4 regions of the Arthrobacter sp. lap29 genome follow, and region 4 is predicted to be linked to each of the others. Evidence: riboswitches for the same ligand, from Rfam matches in the RefSeq annotation. Region 4 holds a riboswitch; each other region holds the start of a gene.
What was found. A riboswitch is a leader RNA that binds a small molecule or an ion and turns the genes downstream of it on or off. The one in region 4 is predicted to bind thiamine pyrophosphate.

Region 1: another riboswitch for thiamine pyrophosphate. It lies ahead of RY113_RS04090 (bifunctional hydroxymethylpyrimidine kinase/phosphomethylpyrimidine kinase); the one in region 4 lies ahead of RY113_RS06170 (ECF transporter S component).
Region 2: another riboswitch for thiamine pyrophosphate. It lies ahead of RY113_RS12705 (3-oxoacyl-ACP reductase); the one in region 4 lies ahead of RY113_RS06170 (ECF transporter S component).
Region 3: another riboswitch for thiamine pyrophosphate. It lies ahead of thiO (glycine oxidase ThiO); the one in region 4 lies ahead of RY113_RS06170 (ECF transporter S component).

What each region holds. Positions count from the first base shown of each region.
Region 1 is NZ_JAUCEK010000002.1:200,326-207,428, reverse strand. It holds gene obgE (GTPase ObgE) at 1-390, opposite strand, end outside; gene rpmA (50S ribosomal protein L27) at 564-821, opposite strand; gene rplU (50S ribosomal protein L21) at 882-1,190, opposite strand; gene RY113_RS04090 (bifunctional hydroxymethylpyrimidine kinase/phosphomethylpyrimidine kinase) at 1,584-3,269, opposite strand; TPP riboswitch at 3,260-3,358, opposite strand; gene RY113_RS04085 (Rne/Rng family ribonuclease) at 3,475-7,029, opposite strand.
Region 2 is NZ_JAUCEK010000007.1:22,854-29,956, forward strand. It holds gene RY113_RS12700 (LLM class flavin-dependent oxidoreductase) at 1-1,162, opposite strand, end outside; gene RY113_RS12705 (3-oxoacyl-ACP reductase) at 1,198-1,962, opposite strand; TPP riboswitch at 2,038-2,131, opposite strand; gene RY113_RS12710 (hypothetical protein) at 2,214-2,693, opposite strand; gene RY113_RS12715 (ferritin-like domain-containing protein) at 2,825-3,388, opposite strand; gene RY113_RS12720 (GlsB/YeaQ/YmgE family stress response membrane protein) at 3,822-4,091, shown strand; gene RY113_RS12725 (pyridoxamine 5'-phosphate oxidase family protein) at 4,143-4,637, shown strand; gene RY113_RS12730 (YtxH domain-containing protein) at 4,725-5,009, shown strand; gene purU (formyltetrahydrofolate deformylase) at 5,109-6,065, opposite strand; gene RY113_RS12740 (L-serine ammonia-lyase) at 6,069-7,103, opposite strand, start outside.
Region 3 is NZ_JAUCEK010000001.1:119,860-126,962, reverse strand. It holds gene RY113_RS00595 (TetR/AcrR family transcriptional regulator) at 23-661, shown strand; gene RY113_RS00590 (DUF3107 domain-containing protein) at 725-949, shown strand; gene RY113_RS00585 (hypothetical protein) at 997-1,302, shown strand; gene RY113_RS00580 (4a-hydroxytetrahydrobiopterin dehydratase) at 1,385-1,732, opposite strand; gene RY113_RS00575 (thiazole synthase) at 1,753-2,553, opposite strand; gene thiS (sulfur carrier protein ThiS) at 2,603-2,842, opposite strand; gene thiO (glycine oxidase ThiO) at 2,851-4,164, opposite strand; TPP riboswitch at 4,159-4,284, opposite strand; gene thiE (thiamine phosphate synthase) at 4,299-4,976, shown strand; gene RY113_RS00555 (MarR family transcriptional regulator) at 5,148-5,654, opposite strand; gene RY113_RS00550 (FUSC family protein) at 5,728-7,103, shown strand, end outside.
Region 4 is NZ_JAUCEK010000003.1:131,550-138,652, forward strand. It holds gene RY113_RS06140 (Na+/H+ antiporter subunit D) at 1-192, shown strand, start outside; gene RY113_RS06145 (Na+/H+ antiporter subunit E) at 189-848, shown strand; gene RY113_RS06150 (monovalent cation/H+ antiporter complex subunit F) at 854-1,120, shown strand; gene mnhG (monovalent cation/H(+) antiporter subunit G) at 1,117-1,479, shown strand; gene RY113_RS06160 (DUF4235 domain-containing protein) at 1,589-1,849, opposite strand; gene RY113_RS06165 (beta-N-acetylglucosaminidase domain-containing protein) at 2,100-5,171, shown strand; TPP riboswitch at 5,314-5,433, shown strand; gene RY113_RS06170 (ECF transporter S component) at 5,480-6,112, shown strand; gene RY113_RS06175 (ATP-binding cassette domain-containing protein) at 6,115-7,103, shown strand, end outside.

The DNA of each region.
Region 1 (7,103 bases), on a different contig from region 4:
CAGAGCATTGTTGCCAAGTCCGCCTTGGCCACCGGCGGCAGCAATATATTCGGTACCGATGCCCACCAGATCGGCCAAAACATTGCCGTCTCGGTCCTTGATAACGGTGCCATCGGGTACTTCTAGGATCAGGGATGCCCCGTCCTTGCCGTCCCGCCAGTCACCCATGCCGGGCTGGCCGTTGCCGCCGCGGCGGTGGGGTGCGTGGTGGAAGTCAAGCAAGGTGGTGGTTTGGTCACTGACGCGGAAGGTGACGCTGCCACCGTCGCCGCCCTTGCCGCCGTCGGGCCCGCCCAACGGCTTGAATTTTTCGCTGTGAACTGAGACGCAGCCATGGCCGCCAGTCCCGCCGGATACGTGCAGAACAACCCGGTCAACAAAGCTGGCCACTGAAATCTCCTTGAATAGAACGTGCTACTGCGTACTAATTCTAGTCCGCTGCACAGCTGCACACCGATATCGGTTGGCGCTGCTGATGGTAATAAAATCTGATGTTAAAACTGCCTGTGTTAAAAGCCAGTGGAGCGAGCCATGCGGCCCGCTCCACTGGAAAAGCTTTGGTATTAGACCGTAGCTGCAACGATGTTTACAACACGACGTCCACGACGTGTGCCGAACTCGACTGCGCCTGCGTCCAATGCGAACAGCGTGTCGTCCTTGCCACGGCCGACGCTAACGCCGGGGTGGAAGTGAGTGCCGCGCTGGCGAACGATGATTTCGCCAGCCTTGACAACCTGACCGCCGAAGCGCTTTACGCCCAGGTACTGAGCGTTGGAGTCACGACCGTTGCGAGTGGAACTCGCACCCTTTTTATGTGCCATTTGAAAATGCCTGCCTTTTTACTAAAAGTATCTAAGTGGATCTAACGCTCAGTGCGCTTATTAAGCGATTGAGGTGATCTTGACCTTGGACAGTTCCTGACGGTGACCCTGACGCTTCTTGTAGCCGGTCTTGTTCTTGAACTTCTGGATGACGATCTTCGGTCCACGAAGATCCTCCAACTTCTCAGCCGTAACCTTCACATTAGCCAGGTCCTTCGCGGCTGTGGTGAGCTTGTCACCATCAACCAAGAGCAAAGCGGGCAGCTCAAATGTGCTACCGACTCCACCGGGGACGCGGTTCATGGTCACGTGGTCTCCTACGGAAACCTTTTCTTGACGGCCGCCTGCGCGGACAATCGCGTACACCACTGGGGAACTCACTTCTCTCGACGTTATTACAAAGTTTTTATGCCAACATGAATCATAATTGACCATGCTAACCGTATGCGCCGCAGTTCAAGATTGAACAGACACGGTATGCATACTATGTGCCTCAACGCCGTGGACCTCAATGGAGTTCTGCCATGGAGTGGTTGCCCTAGGTGTTGGCGTAAGCACCGAAGATCAAGAATACGCTAATTCTGGCTCCGGGAGCAAATGAGACTGATTTCGTATCCTGCGCATCCTCGGACAAGTGAATATTTTCATCCGATGGCTGCGGCGATCCCCGAAACCGTACTAGGCAACTTTAGCGCGACTCAGATCAGAAAAAGGCATTTCCGGGCGTGACTCGCCGCATTTTTTGCTTTATCCGGCGTGGTGTTAATCACTCTGGGTATCTTGGGGCGCAGGAGCGTGCAGGTGCGGGGCCGCAAAGAAGTCCACCTCGTACGCGGCGGAGTGGGCAAAGGCTGCCTTCATGCCGGCCCGCTCACGCACTGAACCGCTCCGTGCTGCGTTGTCCAGGATGGCAATTGCCGTTTCCGTGGCTTTGGCAAATTCTTCGGAGGCGTACGTTTGCAACCAGGCCCCGTAGGGGTGCTCACCCTCAAACGCTAGATACTCGGTGTGCAGCATGCGGCCCACTTCCGCATACAGCCAGTAGCAGGGCAGCACTGCGGCCACTACTTCGCCGTAGCTTCCCGAGAAGGCCACACCTTGCAGGTGATCCACATAGTGTTTGGTGACAGGTCCTTGCATCAGCCCGGCACCGTGACCGCCCTCCAACAGCCCCGCCGCATCGTGTTCCCGCTCCAACGGATACTGACTTAGCCAATCTCGGTGCAATGAGACTTCCACCTCGAGGCAGTTCTGTGCCCCGCCGGCCCAAAACTTCTGTTCCACTTCGGTCGGCGCCAGCGCACTGGCCCTCGCGAGCACCCGCGAGTACGTGCCTAAGTAGAGTGCGTCCTGGGCCAGATAGTAGGCAAAGTGCCTGCGGGCGAGTGTTCCCGCGGCAAGTTCGCTAATGAAATCAAGGGAAGCAATCGCGGCACGTTGCTCAGCGCAGTCCGCCCAGAGCTCTTGGCTGAAGCTATCTGCGTGAGGAGCAGCAGTTGCCCACAGTTCGCTCAGGTGATTGACGGGCCCCGAACCGTGACCCACCGCCAGTTCAGCAGATGTTTCCAAGGCACGAGCCAGCCACGCCTTGGCACGGGCCACGCTGCGGGGCCAATCATTGAGCTGGGGCATAAGAGTTGCCAGAGCCGCCGAAAGTGAGCAGCCGGTGCCATGAGTGTTCGGGGTGTCAATGCGTGTCCCCATGAATTCATGCACTGTGCCGTCCGCGGAAACCAGGGCGTCCGGACATTTCCGAGACGCAAGATGCCCACCTTTGACCAGCACCCGGATCTGGTGTTCGGCTGCCAGTTCCTTGCCCTGTTGCACCGCCTCGTCCCAGCTTGAGGCCGCGGGCTTGCCCAGCAGGACACCAAGCTCGGGAATATTGGGGGTGACCAGGTGCGCCAGGGAAAGCAGAGAGAGCATGGCGTTGCGGGCCTCCGGAGCCATGAGCGTGTCACCGCTGGTAGCCACCATGACCGGGTCAAGCACGACGACGGGAGGCCGGGTTGCCGCCAGCCATTGCCCTACCGCGCTCATCACCTCGGCCGTGCCCAGCATGCCGATCTTCACCGCATCAATGCTGATGTCTTCGGAGATGGCTTCCAGCTGTGCCCTAAGGAATCCAACGTCCGGCACGTGAATCTCGCGGACGCCTCGCGTATTTTGGGCCGTCAATGCCGTGATGGCGGCCATTGCGTAACCGCCATGGGCGCTGATTGCTTTGATATCGGCTTGGATACCGGCCCCTCCCGAAGGGTCGGAACCGGCAATACTCAAAACCCGTGGGTGCCGTGTTCCCGGGAGCTGTGGCGCTGGCAGTGCCGCAGCTGGCGAGCCTGCAACAAGCGAGGCGTGGACTGTTGAGGCTTGGACGGTTGAGGCTTGGACTGTTGAGGCTAGGGGTAGCGCGTCTTGATCAGAAGAAACTAGTGCAGTTGTATCCATGGGGACATCCCTTCGCCGGTGCTAACCGGGCAGGTTCAACGGGTATTGTCTCAGCCGGCCCTGATGGCCTGGCACCCCGTGTCTGTTTCCACCCTAACCCTGCTAGCAGGCCAACAAAAAATAGCCCGCAGCAATGCCTGTAAAGTGACGCACATTTGCGTTTCTTCAAGCGTCGCTGCGGGCCATTGAGAGAAGGCCTAGGCGGTTACAGCTCGGAAGCCGGAACCCCTACACCCAAAATGATGGGCTCGGCACTCTTGTGGACTACCGGCGCCGGTGTAGAGATGCGCACCTGAGCGCTGCTGTGGGGAGCTGAACCTTGGCTTGTAACAGGCGCCTCTGACGTTTCTACCGTCATATCAGCACCACCTTGAGCACTGCGTGCGCTGCGGTTGCGGCGGCCACGGCGTGCTCGGGAACGGTTACTGCCGGACTCTTCCGCCTCCGCTACCTTGTGCTCGTGCGTAGAGGGCTCGGGTGCAGATGGCTCGGGTGCAGAGTGCTCTGCCCCGGGGGCTGAGAGCTGGTCCAGCGCCTGAGTCAGCCCCGCCAGAGCGGCTGCCTGATCAGCATTGTTGTGCGCAACCATGCCACCGCTTTCACTGCGATGCCCACGCGGCAACTCAATGGCCTCCCCACCCAAGGTGAGGATTCCGGCGTCGTGCATTACATGCTGCTCCGAAGCATCCGCAGCCTGGTGGTGCCCCTGCGCTGGGGAATGCTCGTGATGCGTGGCAGCAGCTGCGGCAGCAATATTCGCCAGCGCGGCACGGGCTTCGTGAGCCTTCTGCACCTTCGCGGCTTCAAGGGCCTCGGCAGCCTCATCGGACAGCGGCGTCACGGGGGTTTCCTGATGCTGCTCCGCCTCGTTCCCCTGCGTACGGTTGCGGTTGCGCTTCCGCTCGCTTCGGGTTGAGCGGTTAGCGGTGCGTTCCGGCTCGCGCTGCTCCACGGTGGGTGCGTGAACCTGAGCCTGAACCTGGGCGCCTTCCACGCCGGGAGTGTGCGGGCGGCGGTGCTCCACGGGAATTTCGTGGGTGACCATGCCGCGGCCGGCGCAGGTGCCACACTGCTCACCGAAGACCTCAAGCAGGCCGGTGCCCATACGCTTGCGGGTCATCTGAATCAGACCCAAACTCGTCACCTCGGCCACCTGGTGCTTGGTCCGGTCACGTCCCAGGCACTCAACCAGGCGGCGCAGCACCAGATCGCGGTTGGATTCCAAAACCATGTCAATGAAGTCAATGACAATGATGCCGCCAATGTCGCGCAGCCGCAGCTGGCGCACCACTTCCTCGGCAGCTTCTAAGTTGTTCTTGGTGACGGTCTCTTCCAAGTTGCCGCCGGATCCGGTGAACTTGCCCGTGTTCACATCAACCACTGTCATGGCTTCCGTGCGGTCAATGACCAGTGAACCACCGGAAGGCAGGAACACCTTACGTTCGAGGGCCTTGTTGATCTGCTCGTCAATGCGGTGTGCACTAAAAATGTCTTCGGGGTTGGTCCACTTCTCCAGACGGTCCAACAGATCCGGAGCCACGTAGGTCACATAGGCCTCAATGGTGTCCCAGGCGTCTTCACCGGAGACGATGAGCTTGGAGAAGTCCTCATTGAAGACGTCACGGACCACCTTGATGGTCAGATCCGGCTCGCCGTAGAGCATTTCCGGTGCCAGCGTCTTGGAGGAGGCGGCACGGTTGTTGATGCCTTCCCACTGGGCGCGCAAACGGTTGATGTCATTGGTGAGCTCTTCCTCACTGGCACCCTCGGCTGCTGTGCGCACAATGACCCCGGCGTTCTCGGGCAGGTGGTCCTTCAGGACCCGCTTGAGACGGTTCCGTTCGACGTCGGGCAGCTTACGTGAGATCCCTGTCATGGAGCCGCCGGGCACAAACACCAGGTAGCGTCCGGGCAGGGAAATCTGGCTGGTCAGGCGGGCACCCTTGTGTCCAACAGGGTCCTTGGAGACCTGGACCAGAACCGAATCGCCGGACTTCAGCGCGTTTTCAATGCGGCGCGGCTGGCCGTTGAGGTCCGCTGCGTCCCAATCAACTTCGCCAGCGTAAAGAACCGCATTGCGGCCGCGGCCAATATCCACGAAGGCCGCTTCCATGCTGGGCAGCACGTTTTGGACCTTGCCCACGTAGACGTTGCCGATCAGGGAATCCTGCTGCGTCTTGGAAACAAAGTGCTCGGCCAGGATGCCGTCTTCGAGAACACCAATCTGGATGCGGTCATCGGCCTGGCGGACCACCATGACGCGGTCCACGGATTCGCGGCGGGCCAGGAACTCGGCTTCTGTGATGACTGTGCGGCGGCGGCCGGAATCGCGGGAGTCGCGGCGGCGCTGCTTCTTCGCTTCCAGACGGGTAGAGCCGCGCAGGCTCGTAACACGGTTAGAGACGCTTGCCGTGGGCTCGGCAGGAACGCGGGGGGCCCGCACACGGGTCACCGTGTTGGGCGGATCTTCATCGCTGCCGCCGGTCAACTCCAGATCCGTATCGCCACGGCGGCGACGGCGGCGGCGGCGGGAGGTCACGCCGTCGTCGCTGTCATCAGAATCGCTCTCAGCGACGTCGACATCTTGGCTCTCATCCACCGGCTGCGTATCGGCTGCGCGTGGCCGGCGGTTACGGTTGCGTGAGCGGCCACGCTGATCGGCATCCGCTCCGTCCTGCGTGTTCTCCTCAGGGTTCCCGCCCTGCGTGGTAGCAACGGGTACCACTAGGCTCAGATCCGGCGCCAAGAACAGTGCCGAGATGCCGGAATCCGGAGCATGGAACAAGGAGTCCGTCACAGCGGGTTCGGCTTGTTCGGGCGCATCAATGGCCTGCGGTGCTTCAACGGGTTCTTGGGCAGCTTCTTCGGAATTCGCACCGGTTCCTTCGGCAGGCGCACCGGTCACGGTAGGTACGGCAGCCTCGGCGGGAGCTGCGGTTACGGCCGAGGCTGCGGATGCGGGGGTAGACGTGGGGGCTGAGCTCCGGCGGCGGCTGCGCGTTGCCTTGGGCGCTGCTGCAGCAGCAACCTGCACGGGCGCTTCTTCGGTGGCAGCCCCTACCTCACTGACGCTCTCCTGGTCGGCTACCTGGGCGGCCTCCGGCGCGGCTACATCTGCCGCTTTCGCAGAGGCACGGCGTGAGGTTGATCGGGTGCGGGAAGTGGCGGCCTTGGGAGCGTCTGCCTTCTCGGTGGCAACCTCAGCCGTCGCTTGCACTTCGACAACGCCCGTGTCTGCGTGCTGCTCTGCTGCAACCTTGGTGACGGGAGCTTTTGCTGCACGGCTGCGCCTGACCGGAGCCTTGCGTGCAGGAGCATCTTCTTCAGGCACAACTGTAGCTGGGGCGCCGCCTGTCAGGATCAGTTCACCCTGGCCGGCAACTTCGCCCGAAACGGGAGCAGTGACGGGGGCGCTGGCACGGCGACGGGGGGCCTTCTTGGCGGGGGCGGCCACGTCATTGGCTGCGGCTTCAGAGCCGGTTTTCTCAGAGTTGGCGTCGAGCAGCGACAAGCCAGCATCGCTGACGGACGGCGCCTCTGCTTCCGCTGCGGAGCTACTCAACGGGGAATCGCTCTTTTTGGCGCGGCTGCGACGCACGGGAGCTTTCTTGGCTGGCGTTTCAGCCTCGGCCGGTGCTGCGGCGGCTGTCCCAGGGCTGGTGACGGCTGAGGTGGCTCGGCGGGACCGCGTGGTGCGAGTCTTTGGAGCTGCGGCCGGAGCAACTTCTGTGTTCTCTAGTGTGGGCTGTTCATTTTCCATTGTGGGCAGTGCCTTCGCACCGATTTGGCACCTCCACATCGGGCGCCAAAGTCGGCTGATGTGCCAACACCCTC
Region 2 (7,103 bases), on a different contig from region 4:
CGGGGCACATCAGGTTGAATCCATCGCACGCCCCAGATTCAAACCAGGCCACCATTTCATCCGCCACCTCGGTGGGGGTGCCAATCATGGTGGCATGGCCTCCCCCGGCGGCCAGAAAACCCAGCAATTCGCGCAGTGTGGGCTGCTTGGTCTCGATAATGCGTGCCACGGTGAGGTACCGGCCTTGGGGGCCGGTAAAGGTGGAAGCTGGCGCCAAGGGCGCCACCAAATCATCCAGCCCATGAGTACGGTAATCCATGCCCGTGAAAATATTGAGCTGAGTGATGGCCGCGTCAATGTCCAAGTAGGCATCCAGCGCCCGTTTCTTCGCCAAGGCCTCTTCACGGCTTGCGCCCACATATGTCACAAGACCCGGGAGCACAGGAACCTGCGTCCCAGCACGGCCTGCAGCGTATAGGCGCCTTCTGATGTCTGTGGCGAACTCAAGTGCGGAGTCCTGATCCCAAGACACCGAGTAAATAGCTTCGGCAAATTGAGCAGCAAAGTCCCGCCCAGCCTCGGAGGAACCGGCTTGAAAGAGCACCGGGCGCCCCTGCGGAGAACGCGGCACGTTCAGTGGCCCAGCCACCTGGAAGTACTTGCCAACATGGTTAATGGGCTGGATCTGCTCCGGATCAAGGAACATTCCCTTCTCCCGGTCTCTTGGCAATGCCTCATCCGCCCAAGAGTCCCACAGTTGCCCTAGCACCCGCACAAATTCATTGGCCCGTTCATAACGTTCCGCGTGAGAGGGCAGGGCCGCAAAACCATGGTTTTGCGCCTCGGCATCAAACATGGAAGTCACAATGTTCGCACCCACCCGGCCCCCGCTGATGTGATCCAGTGATGCCAGCATGCGTGCTGCGTGAAAGGGCGTGTAGAAACTTGAGGAGACCGTGGTGACCAGGCCAATGTGCGTTGTGGCCCGGGCCATGGCGCTCAACGCCGTAATCGGCTCAAAAAGCCCGGGTACCCCGGCAGAATACTGGCGGTTGACGGCATGCCCGTCGGCGAAGAAAACCGCGTCAAGACAACCGGTTTCGGCCAGCTGGGCTAGTTCCTCGAAATACTGTATTTGCCCAACCCGGGCTGCACTGGACTCAGGATGCCGCCAGCCCATGGTGTGGTGTCCAGCCCCGAAAAGGAACGCGTTGATGTGCATCGCCCGAATTTTGGGGCAGGAGAGCGTTTCCATCCTTAGTTCATGACCAATCCGCCGTCGACTACAAGGTTCTGCCCCGTGACGGCTCGGGACCAGGGTGAGGCGAAGAATAGTGCTGCGTCAGCAAATTCCGCCGGGGTAGTCACCTTACGCAGTGGGGTACCACCGGCAATAAGCTCAAAGACTTCCTCTGGGGTGGCCGCTGAGGCGTCAGTGGTGCGCAGCAATCCCCCGGAGACCATGTTCACGCGAATATTGGACGGGCCTAGATCGGCAGCAAAGGTCCGGGTCAGTGCCAGCAACGCCGCTTTGGCGGAGGTGTAGTCGTGGTAGGGCACTACCGGGTTTTGAAACAGGTTGGTGCCGATGTTGATGATGGAGCCCCACCCGGCAAGAGCCATGCCAGGAAGCGCCGCCTGAATCGTGTTAAGCGCACCTCCCACAACACCGGAAAACTGTGCCGTGAACTCACCGTATTCAATGGCATGGGCTTTGGAACGGCCGTCCCCGTTGAAGGAAAAATCAGGCAAGGCATTGTTGATCACGGTGGTAATGGGTGCAGAGAAATACTCCGCAGCAGCTGCCACCATGTCCTGTACCTCTTGGGTGGTGGTGACATCTGCCCGCAGCGCAATAGCTTGCTCGGGACCGATTTCGGCGGCGAGCCTCTGGGCTGATTCCTCGCTGTTGCGGTAATTCAGCACCACTTTGGCGCCTTCCCGGGCAAAGGAACGTGCCACATCCGAGCCTAGGCCTCGGCCGGCTCCAGTGATCAGTACAATTTGGTCCTTGATTTGCATCGCGTGCACCCTTCAGTAGTTCGAAAGGATGCCAGGATTGCTCGAATACGCCACCTCAAGGGCTACGAATCGTCATTGCTGCAGGACCGGCATCCCTTCGCTCGGATTATCGAGATCAGGTTCAACGGGTCTAGCTCTCAGCCGCCAAGCGGCACCCCGTGTCGTGTCCACCGCCCAAGCTACCACGGTTACAACTCCGGGGCGCATCTGGGTCACAGGCTTTAGGCTTTAGGCTTTACGCTGTGGGCGGGTCACCCCTTGGCGGGGTCGACGTCCTCCACGTACGTTTTTCCATCTGCTCCCGTTTTGATCAGGTAATCATTACCGGCTTGTTCCACGGCGTTTTCCCCTGCTTGAACAGCGCGGTCAGTGGCGGGTTCGTCAATGGCGGAACGTTCCGCATCCCCAAGAATAGCGCCCAGACCTTGGGAGTCTTGGGTTGGTTCTCCGGGCGGAATCACTTCCCCATGTCCACGGGCGTCAGGTGCCTCGCTGACGGCGGTCTGACTCATGTCCGCGAAGGTTTGCTGGCCTTGGTGAGACCAACTGACGTGGACGGATGCCGAGCCGTCATCCGGTGTTTTCACCACCGTTTCGATGGCGTTTTCCGGTGCCCCCATTGCCTGCAGCTTCTGCTGGTAAGAGCCCACCAATTCTTTCAGGGATTCGGGCGTCCAATCGCCATCCTGGAGTCGGATGGAGATTTCTACTGGTTCAGCACTGTAATTCATTATTTCTCCTGGCAGTTGGGCAGATAGTGATTTGTTTAGACAGGGCATTGCTGGTCATGAAAGTAAGCGCGGCAACGCTTCCTTCGCGCGCTCACGGCCGGCGCACTCACGCCGGGAGTTAGGATCAGCAACTAGACGCTTCCAGGGGGCAGGTAGGGCGGAACCTCAATCACAGCATGGCCGGCACCGTTTGCACCATCTTGGTCTCTGGCATCCGCCTGGGCCAGAGTGTCCGCGGCTGCCCTCAGTTTTTCAAGGGCTAGCTGCTCCCGTGAGTAGTTTTGACTCAAGAGTGGGACTGCTTCGGTGACGTCCAGGGATTTTGCTTGTAGGAGGAGAGACTCGTACACGGCCACCTCATGGTGCTGGCTTTCCAGAGCACCGGCAACAACAACAGCGTCTACGAGTGTGTTGTCAGTTTTGGCCATAAAGGATTTCAATTCTTTGGCGAGCCCCTTGGTAGTGGGCGAGGGATGCTGGCTGTTTTCCTTACCCATCAATGCCAGGCACTGTTCCAGATTCTCAATGTTCAGCCGGGTTTCTTGGGCATGTTCGTCAAAGAACTCGGTGAGAACACTGCGCATCGCTGACTTTGACAACTCTTCCATCAAATCCAAAGAATCGTGTTCCATGGTCAGCGCAGTTCCAAGCTTGTAGCAAAAAATCTCATCAAGTGTTGTGAATCGTTCAAACATAGCGTTTCCTCCACAATCGTTTTGGCACGTAGTGAAACAAGTCTTCTTGCTGCGTCAGTTCTAGGACGCCCTCCTCGTTTCTAGACTCTAACCACCCAGTCAACAAATATCCAAGATCTTCCTGAGGCAATAGCCGCGAAAATTCAGCGTTATCCGTATGGATATCTCCGTTGGGACGGCTCCTTGCAGGAACCCCGGCAGGAATCAATGTCACTGCTTTCCAGCAACGCTCAGGGCCGGCCTTCCAGCGCAAATTTACGTATCTTGGCGTGCATTTAGTCCAAGAATGTGGTTAGGGTAGATGAGTCGATCCCGTTGGATCGATGGCAAAAACTCGAAATGCGTGCAGTAGTGATGCACTGAGAGCAGTGCATGGAGACCGTTCTCAATTACGCCATACGAGTAAAGACTTTCTTGCACTTTAGGAGTAACCATGGGTTTCATCGGATGGATTATCTTGGGTCTAATTGTCGGCGCCATTGTTAAGGCAGTTCTGCCAGGACGGGTTAACGGCGGTTGGATCACCAGCCTTGTATTGGGTGTGGTTGGCGCCATTGTTGGAGGATGGATCGGAGACCTTCTCTTCGGCGGCGGAAAAATGGAATTTTGGAGCCTAGGCTCGTGGCTCCTAGCCATTGTTGGCGGCCTGGTTGTTGCGGGCGTCTACGGAGCCATCACCGGCCGCAACAAGTCAGCAGCCTAGCCAGAGCAGCGTGCTAACCAAAGCAGCGTCCACTTCAGGAGGAATGTCCCCATGTTAACGAACGAAGATTCAGCAACCGAAGACCTCAACAAAGTCCTGACGATCATCAATTCGCACCGCATTTGCATGTTCACTACCCAAGGCCCTGACGGCTTGCTAAGTCATCCAATGACGGTTGCCAAGGTCGAGGACGGCGGTGAACTGTGGTTTCTCAGCTCTGCTGGCACCTCCCCTGTTGAACAGGCGCAGCTGGCACCAGAGGTTAACCTTTCCTTCGCGGGAAAAGACCAGTGGCTCTCACTTCACGGACAAGCCGCAGTGATCACCAGTGAAGCGAAAGCGCGGGAATTGTGGAATCCGGCAGCCGCTGCTTTCTACCCGGATGGCCCCGAGTCCAAGGAATTGGTCTTGATCCGGGTGCGCCCCGATGGTGCTCAATATTGGGAATCTCCCGGCGGCGTCTTGGCCACTGTGTTCAAGTGGGCCAAGGCACGCATCAGCGGGGAAAGAATTGATGCAGGAGAAAGCGGCACTGTGGATCTCTGAGCGGTAGATCTCTGAAAGGGTGCTTGCTTTCTTCACGAGCGCAATTTTTCCCTAAAAGAGAGCCAAAACAGGACGGATGGAGTACGTATGAAAGCTAAGTTGACGTTCATTGCAGGCCTTGGCGCTGGATATATTCTAGGAAGTAGGGCCGGGAGGGCTCACTACGATCAACTGAAATCCTCGGTGCAAAAGCTCTGGAATAGAGATGAAGTGCAGGGCACCGTGGCGAGTGTTCAAGAGAGCGTGAAAGCCCAAGCTGGCGAAGCTGTGAACAAGCTGGTTCACCAGGTTCTCCCAGCCAGGGAATCCGTTGCCGAAAATTCCGATGCGTTCCGAGATGCCGGACTCCACAGTGGACGCGGCAGAGGCTAAGCACCGCGGACCAGGTTGACCACTTTGCCAACTGCGAAGAGTTGGTGCTTGAGATGCGGGCACGCATCTCAAGCACCACACCCCTGAGCGCAGCACCAGTCAGCGCAGCACAACGGTCCGGTTACCGTGAAGAATAACGCGACCTTCACAATGCCACTGGACTGCGTTACTCAATGCCTTGCACTCGGTGTCCCTACCCGCCGCCACAAGATCATCGGGTCCGAAGGTGTGGTCAACTTCCACAATTTGTTGGGAAATGATGGGCCCTTCATCGAGCTCGCTGTTGACGTAGTGGGCAGTGGCCCCCACCGTTTTCACTCCCCGGGCGTAAGCCTGGTGGTAGGGTTTGGCGCCCTTGAAACTGGGCAGAAATGAGTGGTGGATATTGATGGCGCGCCCGTCCAGCTTCCGGGTCAAATCATCACTGAGCACCTGCATATAGCGGGCCAACACCACCAGCTCAACGTCCAGTTCATCTACCAATTCCAGTAACCGGGCCTCAGCAGCCGGCTTAGTCGCGGCGGAGATGGGGACATGGAAAAACGGTATGCCATGCCATTGCGCCAACCGCTCATGGTCCAAGTGGTTGGAGACCACAGCAACAATATCCACAGGCAGTTCCCCTGTCCTGGTCCTGAACAGCAAGTCATTGAGGCAGTGCTCAAACTTTGAGACCATGATCAACACCCGCCTTTTGGCGCCGTGGGGACGCAGTTGCCAGCGCATGCCCGCCTCTTGTGCCAGCGGCTGGAACTGCTCCCGCAGCATCGTCTCTGACTCGGCTCCGCCGGGCGCTTCAAAATGGATGCGCATGAAGAAGTGCCCCTTGGGTTCACCTTGGTGACCGCTGGCCCCCACAGCGCCTTGGTCAAGATGCCTACGGTCACTAAATTGCAGGTTGTCAATAATGTCCGCCCCGCGCTCCAGCAGGAATCCCGAGACGGTATGGACAAGCCCGGTGCTATCCGGGCAATCCAAGGTCAGGACGTACTGGCTGGACCGCTCCCCCGCTTCAGCACTGAACCATTGACCGGTTTTATGGTGTGTGGTGGTCATGGCTCAGCACTCAATCACGTTCACGGCCAGGCCCCCGCGGGAGGTTTCCTTGTACTTGCTCATCATGTCGGCACCTGTCTGACGCATCGTTTCGATCGCTTTGTCCAATGAAACTTTCTGGCTGCCGTCACCGTGCGTGGCTAAGCGCGCGGCATTGATTGCTTTGACACTGGCTATCGCGTTGCGTTCAATGCAGGGGATCTGCACTAGCCCGCCCACGGGATCGCACGTCAGGCCCAGGTTGTGCTCGATCCCGATTTCCGCCGCGTTCTCGGTTTGAACCGGGGTGCCACCCAAAGCTTCGCACAGTGCACCTGCCGCCATGGAACACGCGGAGCCCACCTCGCCTTGGCAGCCCACCTCGGCCCCAGAGATGGAGGCGTTGAGCTTGAAAAGAATGCCAATGGCGGCAGCTGTCAACAGGAACCGCACCACCCCGTCCTCATTGGCCCCGGGCACAAACTTCATGTAATAGTGCAACACCGCTGGGATGATGCCGGCCGCCCCATTAGTGGGTGCTGTGACAATCCGTCCGCCCGCCGCGTTCTCCTCATTGACGGCGAGCGCAAACAGATTGACCCATTCCATGGCGCGCAGCGGATCATCCGCGTTGCTGGGCTTTTTCAACGTGCGTAACAGTCCGGGTGCCCGGCGGGTCACTTTCAACCCGCCGGGCAGGATGCCATCCGCAGCACAGCCATTGTCAACGCAGTCCTGCATAACAGCCCAGATGTTCAGCAGCTTCTCCCGCAGCTGCGCCTCGGTGTGCCAGACCATCTCATTGGTCATCATGACCTCTGAAATACTCATACCCTCCCGGGCACAGATGGCCAGCAGCTCATCCGCTGTGGCGAAGGGGTGGGGCAGAACAGTGGTGTCTGTGACCACCCTATCCACGCCTACGGCTTCCTCATCCACCACAAAACCGCCTCCCACTGAGTAGTAGGTACGTTCGCGGACAACGGCGCCGTGATGGTTGGTGGCTTGAAATGTCATGCCGTTGGGGTGTGCCGGCAGCGACTTGCGCCGGTGCAGCAG
Region 3 (7,103 bases), on a different contig from region 4:
ATCGGAGGGAAAGGCAGCCATCATGACTTTGAATCCAGCCGCGAAGAATAGCCCCGCGCCGAAGACGCAGTCGAGCCGCATGCCGCGTGATGAGCGCCGAGCACAACTGCTGACCTCTGCGCTGGAGGTGTTTGTCAACCATGGCTATCACGGTGCCGCCATGGATGAAATTGCCGAAACCGCCAAGGTCAGCAAGCCTGTCCTGTACCAACATTTCCCCAGCAAGCGGGAATTGTATTTGGCACTGTTGGAGAGCCATTTGGATGCTCTGACAAAAATGCTGGTGGCTGCCTTGAATTCCACCTCCGATAACAAATTGCGGGTTCAGGCCACCATGAAGGCCTACTTTGAATTCATGGCCAACGACGATCAGGCTCACCGGTTGGTCTTTGAATCCGATCTTGTAAACGATCCCGAGGTAGCTGCCCGGCTGGAGGCGTTCAATGCCAACTACGCCGACGCGATTGGTGCTGTCATTGCCGAGGATACTAAGTTGCCCCCTGTTGAGGCAGCTCTGCTGGGCCGGGCGTTGGCGGGTATGGCCCAGGTCAGCGCACGGTACTGGCTCGAAGAAAGCGGCGACCTTGATCTAGATGTGGCCAGTGATCTGGTTTACCGTTTAGCTTGGCGCGGAATTAGCCGATTCCCCAAGGAATCCTGACACGCTGCCCCTAGAGTGGTTGTAATATCCATCTAAAAGTACGTGTGCACCAAGGAGACAGCTGTGGAAATCAAGATCGGCATCCAGAACATCAACCGTGAAATCATCCTTGAATCCGATCAGAGTGCGGACGACGTCGCCAACCAGGTCTCCGAAGCTCTGGCCAAGGGCTCCGAGCTGCGTCTTAAAGACGAAAAGGGCCGGATGATCATTGTTCCGGGCAACGCGCTGGGGTACGTTGAACTGGGTGGCGAGAAGGCTCGCGGTGTAGGCTTCGGCGCACTCTAGAACCCTTTTTTGTCACTGATCCACAGCTCGTAGAGGCGGATACATTCATGGTTGCCCTGGTCATTATTGCCCTCACCGCCGCCGCTTTCGGCGCTATTGCCTGGGCTGTGGACAAGCACCGCGCCATGTTCGGTGCGGCGCTCCCCGCCGGTGCCGCCGTGGCTGCCTCTCTCTTGGTCTGGATCCTCACCATGGCTGTGGGGCTAAATAATGACAGCGCCACCGCTTGGATGCCTTGGATTCTTTCCATGCTGGTGGGCGGAGCGGCCGCCTGGGCCACCGCCGGTTTTGTAGGCCGTGCCCGCCACCAGCATCAAGTGGAGCGCAACACCGCAATTTTGCAAATGCACTAACTGCGCAGCGGCTGTACCACACTAAAGCTGAACTGTCCGGGAAATGATCCCGATCCCGCCTTTGGAGCCCGATATTTCGGTTTCAAAAGGCGGGATCGGGATCATTTTTTGTTTCCGTTGCAGCTTCTGCACCGGCTGCCACGGCCGCTGCGGAAATGGCTCTGGCCAAGGTAATGTCCCGTGCCGTGATCTGCCCTCCCGCATCATGGGAGCTGGTGGCAATAAATAAGGTGTCATAGCGCCAGTCCACATCCGGGTGATGGTTGGCTTCCTGGGCGAGCGCCCCAATGGCGGCGAACAACTCCAAGGCCCCGGCCGACGTCGGGCACTTCAGCACGCAGCGCAGCTCACCGGCGTATCGCCACTGAGGCAGGGTTGCCAGTTCAGCATCGATCTGGGTCCGGGTCAACACATCATCTGCGGGCGCCATGGCAGGCTCCTTATCTAGTTCTACAGGTCAGGGCGGCCATCCATGGCCGAGGAAGCCAAGGCGTGGGCCCTCTTGGGAATGCGGCCACCCTGTGCTGCCAGTCTTCCACCGATCACGGCGTGTTTGAAGGCTTCGGCCATGACAAGCGGATTTTGGGCACGGGTGACTGCCGTGGCCAATAGGACTGCGTCACAGCCCAGCTCCATGGCAAGGGAGGCATCGGAGGCGGTGCCAATTCCGGCGTCGAGCACCACGGGAACGGACGCGCGGGAAACAATCAGCTCAATATTATGCGGGTTCAAGATGCCCAGGCCGGTGCCGATGGGGGCACCCAGCGGCATGACGGCGGTGGCTCCAAGCTGCTCCAGGCGCAGCGCCAGAACCGGGTCATCGTTGGTGTAGGCGAACACCTTGAAGCCACGGTTGACAAGCTGCTCGGTGGCGTCGGCAAGTTCAAGGGCGTCGGGCAGCAAGGTGTGCTCGTCAGCGATGACCTCCAATTTCACCCAGTCGGTATCCAGGGCCTCACGCCCCAGTTCCGCTGTCATCACAGCTTCACGGGCCGTAAAGCAGCCGGCCGTGTTGGGCAGAATGCGAATGTTGTTCTCGAGCAGCAACTGGAACAAATTGGTGCCACCTCCCGCTGCCTCATCCACCGAGTAGCGGCGCATGGCCACGGTGGTCAGCTCGGTGCCGGAGGCGATGAGTGCGGCACCGAGTCCGGACAGGCTCGGAGCACCTCCGGTGCCCATAATGAGCCGGGAGTTCAGCGCAATCCCGTCAATTACCAGGGAATCGTTACGGGTCAGTGCTTCGGTCATGGCATTCACTTTTCGGTCTCGGACGGTCAATGATGTGTTGGCGGGGATCTTAGCCACCCTGTACTGCTGTGACAATTTCAAGTTCGTCCTCGTGTTCCACGGCAGTGGCGGACCACTGGCTGCGAGGCACAATGCCTGAGTTGCGGGCAACGGCAACACCAAGCCGGCCGCCGTCGGCAGCCTGTCCCGAGGCGAGCAGCGCCCTGCCGGTGGTGGCCGTGACAAGGTCCGCAACTGTGGTCCCGGCGGGGTGGGTTTCCGTGGTGCCATTGAGTTGAATGGTGAACATGGTTGCTCCTACGCGGTTGGGCCGGCGGGGCCGGCAAGCGGTATCGAGGTTGGGCCGGCGGTGCTGGCGGTGCCAGCGGTGAGTGACGGAGAAAAACGGTCGGGGCGGAAATGCGTCCACGCCAGGTCCGTGATGTCCCCCAACAGCTGGCGGACTATCAGCGCGGCGATGGGGGTCAGCAACACACCGTGCCGGAAGAAGCCCGTGGCAATGATGAGACCGGTGATGTCCCGCCCGGTTGCTCCCAAAACCCGTCCCAGCAGCGGGGCGTTATCCGGGGTTCCGGGACGGGCACGGGCGGTGCATTCGAGCAGTTCAAGCTCGGCCACGGCGGGCAGCAACACCTGGGCATCGCGCAGTAGCTGGTGTACTCCCCCGGCGCTGACACCGGCGTTGGCGTCTTCGCGGCTTGTTGCCCCAATCACTACGGTGCCGTCTTCGCGCGGCACAATGTAGACAGGCACCCCGCGCACCAGCCCACGGATGGTGGCGGTGGTCAGCGGGAGCAGATGCTCCGGCACGCGCAGCCGCAAAACGTCCCCATACACTGGACGAACCGGCAGCTTCAGCCCCTCGGGCAGGCCGGCCAGTTGCGGGGCGCCAAGGGCATTGGCCACCACCACTTCCTTGGCGTGGATTTCGCGCCCGTCAGCTAGCAGCACTCCGGTCACACACGAGTGGCTATCCGCCGGATCCTTGTGGAGAAGTCCGACGGCGGTCTCCGCCACGAACGCTGGTGCCGGCACGTTTGTTTCGGTGCCTTCTGAGACGGCGCCCCGGGCCCCTGAAGCGTTTTCCAGTGCCATGCGAAGCGCGGTGGCCATGGCACGCGGGTCAACTTGGTGGTCCTGTTTCATCAGGTAGGCGCAGGAGATGTGTGGGCCGACGAGTGGTTCCAGGGCCCGGGCCTCGCGGATGGAAAGCTGTTCCGAGTCCAGCCCATACTGTTTTTGAACCTCGTGCAGGTCAGCCAGTGCCTGCCGGTCAGCTGGGTCCCCGCCCAGAACCAGGGTGGGCGAAACGTTGAAGCCAGTCCCCCGCGCAGCTTCCGCCTCAGCGGCACTCAAGCTAACAGGCAGCGAAGCCACGAACTCGGGCCAGCGTGCGGCCGAGGCGAGTGTCAGCGCCAGTAGTTCTTCTTCTTGGTAATGGAGTTCGCTGACCGGGGCCAGCATACCGGCGGCGGCAAAGGTTGCACCAGTGGCGGGGGCAGGATCAATCACTGTGACGGTGTGGCCCGCGCGTTGGGCTTCCCAGGCGATGCCTAGGCCCACAATTCCGCCGCCAATGACGGCTACGTCGGTGCTTAAAATATCGGCCACAATGCCTTCCTTCCCTACGCCGGCATGACCCGGATCAGGTTCCACGCCCGCTGGGGGCGTATTTCGGTCGGCGCATTAGGCGCCCTCTCAGCCAGCTTCACTGGCTCCCGCGGTACTGCACTAGTCTATGAGACATGAGCCATATTTCTGCCATCCATGACGGCGCCCCCGCCCACACCGTTGCCTCGATCCAGAGCGCCCAACTGTATTTGTGCACGGATTCCCGCGCCAAACAGGGGGATTTTGCCGATTTTCTGCGGGCCGCCTTTGCTGGCGGTGTTGATATTATCCAGCTGCGCGATAAAACCATTGAGGCAGCAGAAGAGCTTGAATTGCTGGCCGTGTTGCGTTCTGTTGCACAGGAATGCGGCAAGTTGTGGGCTGTCAATGACCGGGCGGACATCGCTTCGCTCAGTGGCGCACCCGTGTTCCACATTGGTCAAAAGGATTTGCCGCTGCCTGCCGCCCGCACACTTCTGGGGCCGGTCTCGATGGGCCTTTCCAGCCACGACCCCGCCCAGGTTTCGGCAGCCGCGAAGCATCCCTACGCCGACTACTTCTGTGTGGGACCTCTCTGGGCCACCCCCACCAAGCCGGGCCGTGCCGCCGTCGGGCTTTCCCTGGTGGAGCACGCCGCATCGCTGAACACCACCAAGCCGTGGTTCGCCATTGGCGGGGTTGAGCTGTCCAATGTGGAGCAAGTGGTGGCGGCGGGCGCGTCCCGGATTGTTGTTGTCCGCGCCATCACCGAAGCACAAGATCCGACGGCGGCCGCCCAGGCCCTGCTATCCCGGCTGCCTGCGCTGGGCTAATTCGCGCCACAAGAATTGCGAGGATTGCCAGTCCCTTTGGCTTGGAATACGGGTCGGTGAGTGTGGCTGGTGTGCAGCTGTGCCCGGCAATCGACGCTACCGGCCCGGGTGGGCTACTGCCGCGGAGGACACAATCCGATGGTGGCGCAACGAGGTGTGGCGTTACGAGGCCTAGCTGGAAGACTCTGCGGCTAAGGCGACTTTACGCAGCAGCGTGGCCAGCTTTGCCTGTTCGCTCGCGCTCAGACCGGAGAGCATCTGGCGATCCCGCTCCAGAAAGCGCGGAAATTCCCGATCCACCAACTCCTGCCCCTGAACCGTCAACCGCAGGAGCACCACCCGGCCGTCATGCTCCCAGGGGAGGCGCTCGATCAGTCCGCGTCTGGCCAGCCGGTCGGCATTTTTGGTGGTGGAGGCGCCGCTGAGCATTGTCGAGGCAGTCACCTCACTGGCACGCAAGGGGGCACCGCTGCGGGCCAGGGTGCACAGGACATCGAACTCTGCCCGGGTCAGCCCTTCGTGAACCAAATGACGCTCCGCGCGGTGGTTAGCCAAGGCACCAATCCTGGTAATCCGCCCCATCACCTCAATACTGGCCACATCCAGGTCCGGCCGCACTTGTGCCCAGCCCTTCCGCGCCCTGTCAACGAAGTCACCCGACTCTGCATGTACACTCATGGATCCAGTCTAGAGACTACTCTCACATCATTCACATCTATTTTACTAGTAAAATAGATTGTAGTATGGAAAGATGATCATGACCTCCCGGCTTCGCCACTGTGGCACGGCCCTGGCCCACTCTGTGGCTCCCCGCACCTGGTACAAGTCCCTTGCCATCCACCCGGCCGACGCCATCTTTGCCCCGGCCATCAAGGTGGGCATTGCGGCGAGCCTGGTCTTGGTTGCCGGCGGGCTTATGGGCCAGCAACAACTGGCCGGGGTGGCCACTTTGGGCGCACTGACCAGCGCCTTCGGCCGCTACCAGCCCTACCGCCGGTTGGCTCCCATGCTGGGAATCGTGGCTGCAGCAATGCTGGTCACGGTCGGAATCGGCGCACTGCTCGGTGCCATGGGCGTCCCCATGGCGGCGCAAATCGCTGTGCTATCGCTCATTGCTGGCCTGGCCTCTCACATCTTTGCCGCCTTCCGGATCACCGGCCCGGGCGCCGTCATCATGGTCTTTGCCGCCGCTGCCGGCGCCGCCTACGCGAATAGCCTGGCCGGAGTTGCCCCCGTCGTGGCTGCATTGGGGATCGGCGCCGCCGTGGGGTGGCTCGCCGCAATGGCCCCTGTTCTGGTGAACCCGCTAGGGCCGGCCCGCCTTGCCGTTGCCCGGTCCATCACGGCCGTGGTGCGCCTGGCCACGCAGTTCCCCGCAGACGCGTCCCACGGCGGCACCCACCTTGGTGCCGCCCGCGCCGCCGTGCGCGGGGCCCGGGGATCGGTGGCGCTGAGCGCCAGCAGTAGCTTCGGTAGCGGCTCCGGCACAGTCCGGCCCGCAACCGTCCGGGCCCGGCAGCGCCGCCAAGACGCAGAAGCGTTGAACCTCATTCTGAACGAGGTTGAATCCGTCATTGCCACGGTGGGCCATGCCAGCAGCAAGTCGCTGGCCCTGGCATTACAAAGGCTCTGGGGGTACGAACACCAGTTGCGCACCCTACGTGGAAAGCCCTCGGCCGGGGCGAGGCCGGGCAGCTCCCCTGCCACTGGGCCGCAGGAGCCCCGTAATTTCTGGCGCACTGCCGGTGCGGGCCTGCGTTCCAGAGCCAGCACCAGCCAGGCCCTGCGCATGGCCGGCGCATCGGCACTATCCGGGTGGGCCGCCGTCGGGCTTGGCCTTGACCATCCGCTGTGGGCATCCATGGGTGCCGTGGCAGCGCTGCAGGGCCTGAACTACGGCCACACGGTGCAGCGCGGCATCCAGCGGTTGCTGGGAAATGTCATTGGGGCCGTGCTTGCGATAGCGCTGCTCTCGCTGTCGCTGAGTTTTTGGCCGTCGGTGGCGCTGGTTATTGTGTTCCAGGTGTTGGCTGAGCTGCTGGTGATGAAGAACTACACGCTGACCACCATTGCGGTGACCCCGATGGCGCTGATCATGACAGGGCTGGGCTCGCACCTGGGCCCGGC
Region 4 (7,103 bases):
TCTGGAGAGAACGAGATCCCCATCCTGCCCAAGATGATGGTGTATTCAACCATGGGTTTGGTGGTTTTGGGCCTTGCAATGAGCATCTTTGCGGGACCATTGTTTGAACTGAGCCAAGATGCTGCCACCAGCATGCTGGCCCGCACTCCTTACATTGAAGCCGTGCTTGGCGAAGGGGCAGGTACGCCATGAGCCAGAGCATCAACGCCAGGCGCAAGCTGAACCCTTTGCAAAAACTACCGCTGCTTATTTGGCTGGTCCTTGTCTGGGGCGCCCTGTGGCAGGACTTCAGTGCCGGGAATCTTCTTTTTGGGGCCCTCATAGCGCTAGCAGTGTCACAAGTTTTTTACCTGCCGCCCATTGAGCTCAGTGGACGCTTTAACGTGCTGCAGGCCGTGATCTTCCTTTTGTGGTTCCTCAAGCAAGTCACCGTTGCCAGTTGCCAAGTGCTGTACTGGGCGGTTGCCAAGGGGCCCAAAATCCGCAACGCAGTCATTGCCGTCCCGCTTCGTAGCCCCTCGGATCTACTCATGACCGCGGTGGGTCACGTGCTCTCACTGATTCCGGGTTCCTTGGTGGTTGAAGTGGATAGGGGTTGCGCCACTCTCTACGTCCACGCAATGAACGCGCCCACTCCAGAAAGCGTGGAGCGGGTTCGTACAGGGATCCAAGACATTGAAGCCAGGCTGATCACTGTGATGGGGACCAAGGAAGAGCTGGCGGAGCTGCGCTCTGAACGCACTGGGGCATCCATGGTTGCGTATGCGGATATCCTCAAAAGTCCCGATCAGCAAGATTCTGATCAGCAAAGTCCCGATCAGCAAAAAGACCTAGGTGAGGGGCAGTGAGCGTCATGGATGTTGTGGTCATTATTGTTGCAGCGGTGCTCACGCTCGCGGCTGCCGGAACTATCTACCGGATTGCCTCCGGGCCGTCATTGCTGGACAGGGTGATCGCCGCTGATGTTTTGCTGGCCATCTTCGGCGCCGCACTGGCCACGGACATGGCCGCAAATAAACATACGGACAATCTGGCCCTGCTGGTGGTCCTGACGGTGATTGGGTTCATTGGATCAGTCACGGTGGCTCGTTTTGCGGCCCATAAGAGAGGCGACGGATGAATACGCTCATTGATGTTTTGACGGTGATCGCCCTGCTGGGTGGCGCACTCATGAGCCTTGCCGCCGCCATTGGGCTGCTGCGGTTTCCGGACTTGATGAGCCGCATGCATGCTGCAACAAAGCCACAGGTTTTAGGTTTGCTGCTGATGTTGACGGCCATTGGCTTGCAAATGCACGTCTGGTCTTTGCTGCCGGTTCTGCTTGTGGCCTGGCTGTTCCAGCTACTCACGGTGCCGGTATCGGCGCACATGGTGGGCCGGGCCGGCTACCGGACCAAACACCGCCGCCCTGAGATGCTCAGTGTTGATGAGCTCGATCAGGTGGTTGCCGCAGTGGTGGAAGAGGAAAGCAAGCCCTAGCCATCCGCCGTCGTAGTTTCACGGAAGCCGCAGTAATGGAAGCCTCAGTAACGCGGAAGCCTCAGTAACTTTTGGGGGAGGGACTGCTGCGTTTTTGGGAGGAGTGGGCTCAGATTTCTTCGGGGTGCTTGTTAAAGCGTGCAATGGCCTTCTGGGTGGTGCGTGAAGCCAGGGTCTGAATGATGGCCGCAACCACCGAGGAGACCAGCGCAAAGGTCAGTGCTGACCGGAGACTGTTATTTAGATCCGCCCCATCCTTGGGCGGCTTGTTGCCGGTGCTCTTTTCCCAGACGGAATCCACGAGCTTGCTGGCAACAAAGCCGGCACCGAGGCTGATGCCGGTTCCGAGCAACTTAAAGACGATGTTCATAAAGGACTCCTTTGTGGGGATTCACGCTGGTGCGGGAAAGCACTGTAGTTCAGCCTAGCGCTTTCACTGCCTTAGCTGCAGCGGGTAACCCGGGAGCTGGCGAGATTCACTGGCGCTTTGCGTGCTCTCACAAGGCAAGCCGGGCCCTTAACCAGTTGACGTGATCCGCGCCACATCGTTAGAGTTGCGAGCGAATGTGATCCATATCAAACAAGGTTTGCCGTGAGCGTGGAGCACCAAGGGGAACAGATTGAAACGAGCGTATAAGAACGTCACTTCCGGGGCTCTGGCCCTGGCGATTATTGCCGGAGGTGGGATGGCTGCGTTGTCTCCGTCAGCGATTCCGGCCGCTCAGGCAGCGGTTTCGGCCGCCGAAATTTTGCCCACTCCCCAGGAAGTCAGCACCGCAGGCGTTGCTGTTCCCTTGACAGGCGCAGTAAAAGTGGCAGTCGGTGAAAATGCGGATGCCGCAGCCAAGAAGCTGCTAGCGGAAGTAATTACCGCTGCCGGTGGTACCGCCACCTTTGTCAGCGGTGTGGGCACCACCGGCGCCACAGTCTTCCTTGGCACCGTTGCGGACAACCCGGCTGTATCCACCGCGCTCACGGCCGTGGGATCCGGCAGCGCAGCTGGACTGGATGCTGACGGATATGTCATCGCCACCGGAACCGTCAGCGGCAAGCCTGCGCTGGTACTTAACGGCACCGATGCCACAGGTACTTTCTACGCCGTGCAGAGCCTGAGTCAGGTTGTTGCCAACGGTGTGGCGCCAGCCATGACGGTCAAGGACTGGCCGTTGATGTCCATCCGTGGCGGCATTGAGGGCTTCTATGGCATCCCGTGGTCTCATCAGGCCCGCCTGGATCAGTTTGATTTCTACGGCAAGCACAAGATGAACACTTACATCTACACGCCCAAGGACGATAATTACCTGCGTGCCAAGTGGCGTGATTTGTACCCGCAGGCGCAGCTGAACGATTTGAAAGAACTCGTGGATGAGGCCAATGCCAACCACGTTAATTTCACTTTTGCACTCTCACCGGGCAATGACGTCTGCTACTCCGACGATCAGGATTTCGCCGCCACCGTGGCCAAATTTGATCAGCTGCGCGCAATCGGTGTCAGCAGCTTCTACATTGCGCTCGATGACATCAACCCGTACCTGAACTGTGCCGCGGACAAGGCAAAATTCACCTTGCCGGGATTCCGTTCACTTGCCCAGGGCCAGGGGTTCTATTTGAACCGGATCGTCAAGGACTACATTAACGTCCATGGGCTGGCACCGTTGCAGACAGTGCCCACCAACTATGCCGGTTCCGGTCCAGACCCTTACAAGGGTGAGTTTGGTCTGCAGACGGATGATTCGATCCGTATTCAGTGGACCGGTGAAGGCGTCTTCTCCAACACCATTACGGAAGCTTCAGTAACCAAGGCGGTGACTTCCTACAACGCCGAGCATTTCTACATCTGGGACAACCTGCCCGTGAATGATGGACAGCGCGGACGCCTGTTCCTGAACCCGCTGGAGGGCCGCGACGCCAACCTGTACAAACACATTGACGGCATCACTTCCAACCCGATGATCGAACCGTATTCTTCGATGATCGCCCTGGCCGGGTTCGGCGACTACTCCTGGAACGGCCCCCAGTATGTGCCCGCAACAACACAATCCTCCATTATCAGTGAGCTTGCCGGCCCCAATGAGGCCATCAGGGCGTCTCTGGAAACCTTCGTGGACCTGAACCAGAGCTGGAAGCCCTACCGTCCGGAATCCAAAACGGCGCCGGCCCTGAGCGCAGACATCGCAACCTTCTGGACAGCTTTCGACGCCGGAAACACGGCCGGAATGGCACCGTTGAAGGCTCGTTTGGCCACCATTGCAGCAGGCCCGGAAACCTTGCCTGACATGGCCATGACAGGCTTCTACGATGATTCCAAGCCGTGGATTGACGCCGCAGCACACTGGGCCACGGCCATGGAGAAGCAAATCAGCATGCTGGAGGCCATTAAGGCGGGAAATGGCGTAGCCGCCACGGATGGTGCGCTTGCAGCCAATGGAGATATTGCTCTGGCCAAGGCGGCCACCGTGCCCGATGTTGGGCCGAACAACATTGGCATCACGCCTAACGTCATTGTTCCTTCGGTGGGAGATGGACTCTTTGAAATCTTTAGCAAAGAGGCACAGGGACGGTACAACACCTGGCTGAACCTGAGCCCCGTGGCAGCGTCCAGCTACTTCCCCGCAACGGCTACTTCCTCACTTCCCACCTACCAAAGCAACGCGCTCACACGCATGGTTGACGGCGATCCCAGCACTCTTTGGTGGTCCAGTGCACCTCCCGTGAACGGTTCCACCGTCACCATTGACTTAGGCGCCGTGAAGACGGTGGGCAAGGTGCTGATCCAGCAGGCCGATTCCGACACCAATAACGGTGACATGTTCTACCACGCACGGGTGGAGTATTCGGCGGACAATGCCACCTGGACACAGGCCGGAGTGTTTGAGAGCAAGCCGCGCATTGAGCAGAACTTTGATACTCCTGTAAGCGCACGGTACATCCGTCTGGTGTCCACGGGCACCAACCCGGGTGGCCAGTGGGTGAAGATCCGCGAGTTCCAGGCCCTGGAAGCAAATGAACGGCTGGCCAGCAACCTGCCGGGCGCAAATGGTACTGGTGCGCAGAGTGCCTTTGACGCAACCATTGCCACAGCCTTCGAGCCTGCCCAGGCCCCGGTAGAGGGTTCATACCTCTCCAATACCCTGGATGCACCGGCCGCCATGAAGTCAGCCGTTGTGGTGGGCCATGTGGCAGGGGACCTGCAAGTTAAGGTCGACAGCGAATGGGTCACCGTGGGTGCCTTGGATCCGAAACGCAGTTTCCAGGAAGCTGTTCTGGAGCAGGAAAGCATTGAGGGTATCCGCATCCTATTCACTCCGGGCGCAGCAGCCATGGGTGAGCAGACCTTGGCCGTTTATGAGCTTGGTTTGCGCGCCACCGGTCCTGTGGCTGGCGGCCCGTACATTGGTGAGGAAGTGGTGGAACCGACTCCGACGGCCACGGCGACCCCGACTCCGACGGCCACGGTTACTCCGACCGAATCGGCCACCGCCAGTACCGCACCCAGTGACACCCCGTCACCGAGTGCCTCGCCCACGAAGGACGGTTCAACCACACCTTCCGCCAGTGCCAGCGCCACGGCAGGTGCCGGTGATGACCTCGCCAGCACCGGGTTCAACCTCGGTGCAGCAGGTGGGATCGCTGTGATTCTCATGCTCGGTGGGTTGATCATGGCTAGCCGACGCAAGGTGCGCCAGCACTAGCAACAGCAAAAACTGAAAAAGGTTCCATCAAGTACTGCAGGCCTCCATCTCACGGTGGGCGTCTGCAGTACTTTTTTCATGACGCATTTCTTTCCACGCATTGGCTACCGGGTGTGAGCGGGGGTAAGCTGAAGCCGCAATTCAAACACGACAGGGGAGCGTGCACCCATTTATCGGGTGTCGGCGCTGAGAGTGCGGTTCGCCGCAGACCCTCGAACCTGCTCCGGCTAGTACCGGCGAAGGGAGTCGAGTTCTCTTCGGCTGCGCGGAAAGACCGCTGCAGCCGCCCCTCCTGAAAAGGAGGAAACATGAGTAAGTCAGTTACGGGCACGTCCGCCCCGAAAAACACGCAACAAAAGAACAAAAGCACCTGGCGGGTTGTCGACATTGTTGTCGTCTCGGTTCTGGGTGTTGCCGTTGGCGTTATCTTTTGGCTCTGGTCCGCCGGCTACGGTTTCATCGCAGCCTTCACCGTAGCCTTCCCACCCGTTGGTGCACTTTACGTTGGCGGCTGGCTGATTGCCGGCGTGCTGGGTGCCTTAGTGGTCCGCAAACCGGGCGCGGCGTTATATTGCGAATTGATCGCCGCCACCGTTGAAGGACTGCTGGGAACCCACTTCGGGTTCACGGTGCTGCTCTCAGGCTTGATTCAAGGCCTAGGCGCCGAGCTGGCCTTCGCCGTATTCCGTTACCGCAAATTCAATCTTCCCGTTGCCATCTTGGCCGGAACCTTGGCCGGCTTGGCGCTGGGCGTCTATGAAAACCTTATCTACAACGTGGCCTGGGCCTTGGAATGGAAGCTCGTCTACGCGGTGCTGGCCATGGTCTCCGGTGCTCTCATTGCGGGGGTAATTTCTTGGCTGGCCGTGCGCGGGTTGGCACGCACAGGCGCGCTGGCGAACCTGCCCTCACGTGGGGCCGCCACCGAAAAGGCAATCTAGTCATGGCCATCGTGCAGAACCGCGGTGCACCAGTACAGGTCTCTGTCAGGGGGTGGGGCTGGCAGCATTCGGGCCGGAACAACCAAGCCCTCCACGGCCTGGATTTGGAAATCTCCCCGGGTGAACGCGTACTGCTGCTGGGCCCTTCGGGTGCCGGAAAATCAACCTTGCTGCACGCCCTAGCCGGTGTGCTCGGGGATGACGAGGACGCCAATGAGATGGGTGAGCTGCTCATTGACGGGCGCCCTGTGCACGAATCGCGCGGCCGTACCGGGCTCATGCAGCAGGACCCTGATGCTCAGGTGGTGCTCTCACGCATTGGTGACGACGTTGCCTTCGGCGCTGAAAACCTTGCCGTGCCGCGCGAGGAAATTTGGCGCCGCGTCCCGGCTGCCTTGGAGTCGGTGGGCCTGAACCTGCCACTGGACCACTCCAGCTCCGCACTCTCCGGCGGGCAGAAGCAGCGCCTGGGACTAGCCGGTATTTTGGCCATGCGGCCCGGCCTGCTGCTGCTCGATGAGCCCACCGCCAACCTGGATCCGGCCGGTGTGGTGGAGGTCCGTGACGCCGTGCGCCGCAGCCTCGATGAAACCGGGGCCACCCTGGTTGTGGTGGAGCACCGCGTCTCCGTCTGGCTGGAGGTGGTGGACAGGATAGTGGTGTTGGCTCCGGCCGCCCTGGGAGAGCCCGGTGGCGTGCTGTTCGACGGTCCTCCCGCCACGGTTCTTGCCCAGAGCCGGGACTTACTGGCCAAGGCTGGTATTTGGGTTCCTGGCCACGTCCCGGAAGTCCGTGCCCGCATCACCAACCCGTCCGACGCCGGACGCCCCCTGCTGCTAGAGGCGGAGGCTTTGGCGCTCTCCCGCACCAAGGGACGCAAGCGCCGCCCGGTGGTGCCGGCAGCCGTGGTGCCTTCAGTGCAGGTGCGGGCCGGGCATGCGCTGAGTGTGACCGGGCTCAATGGATCCGGAAAGTCAACGCTCGCACTGAC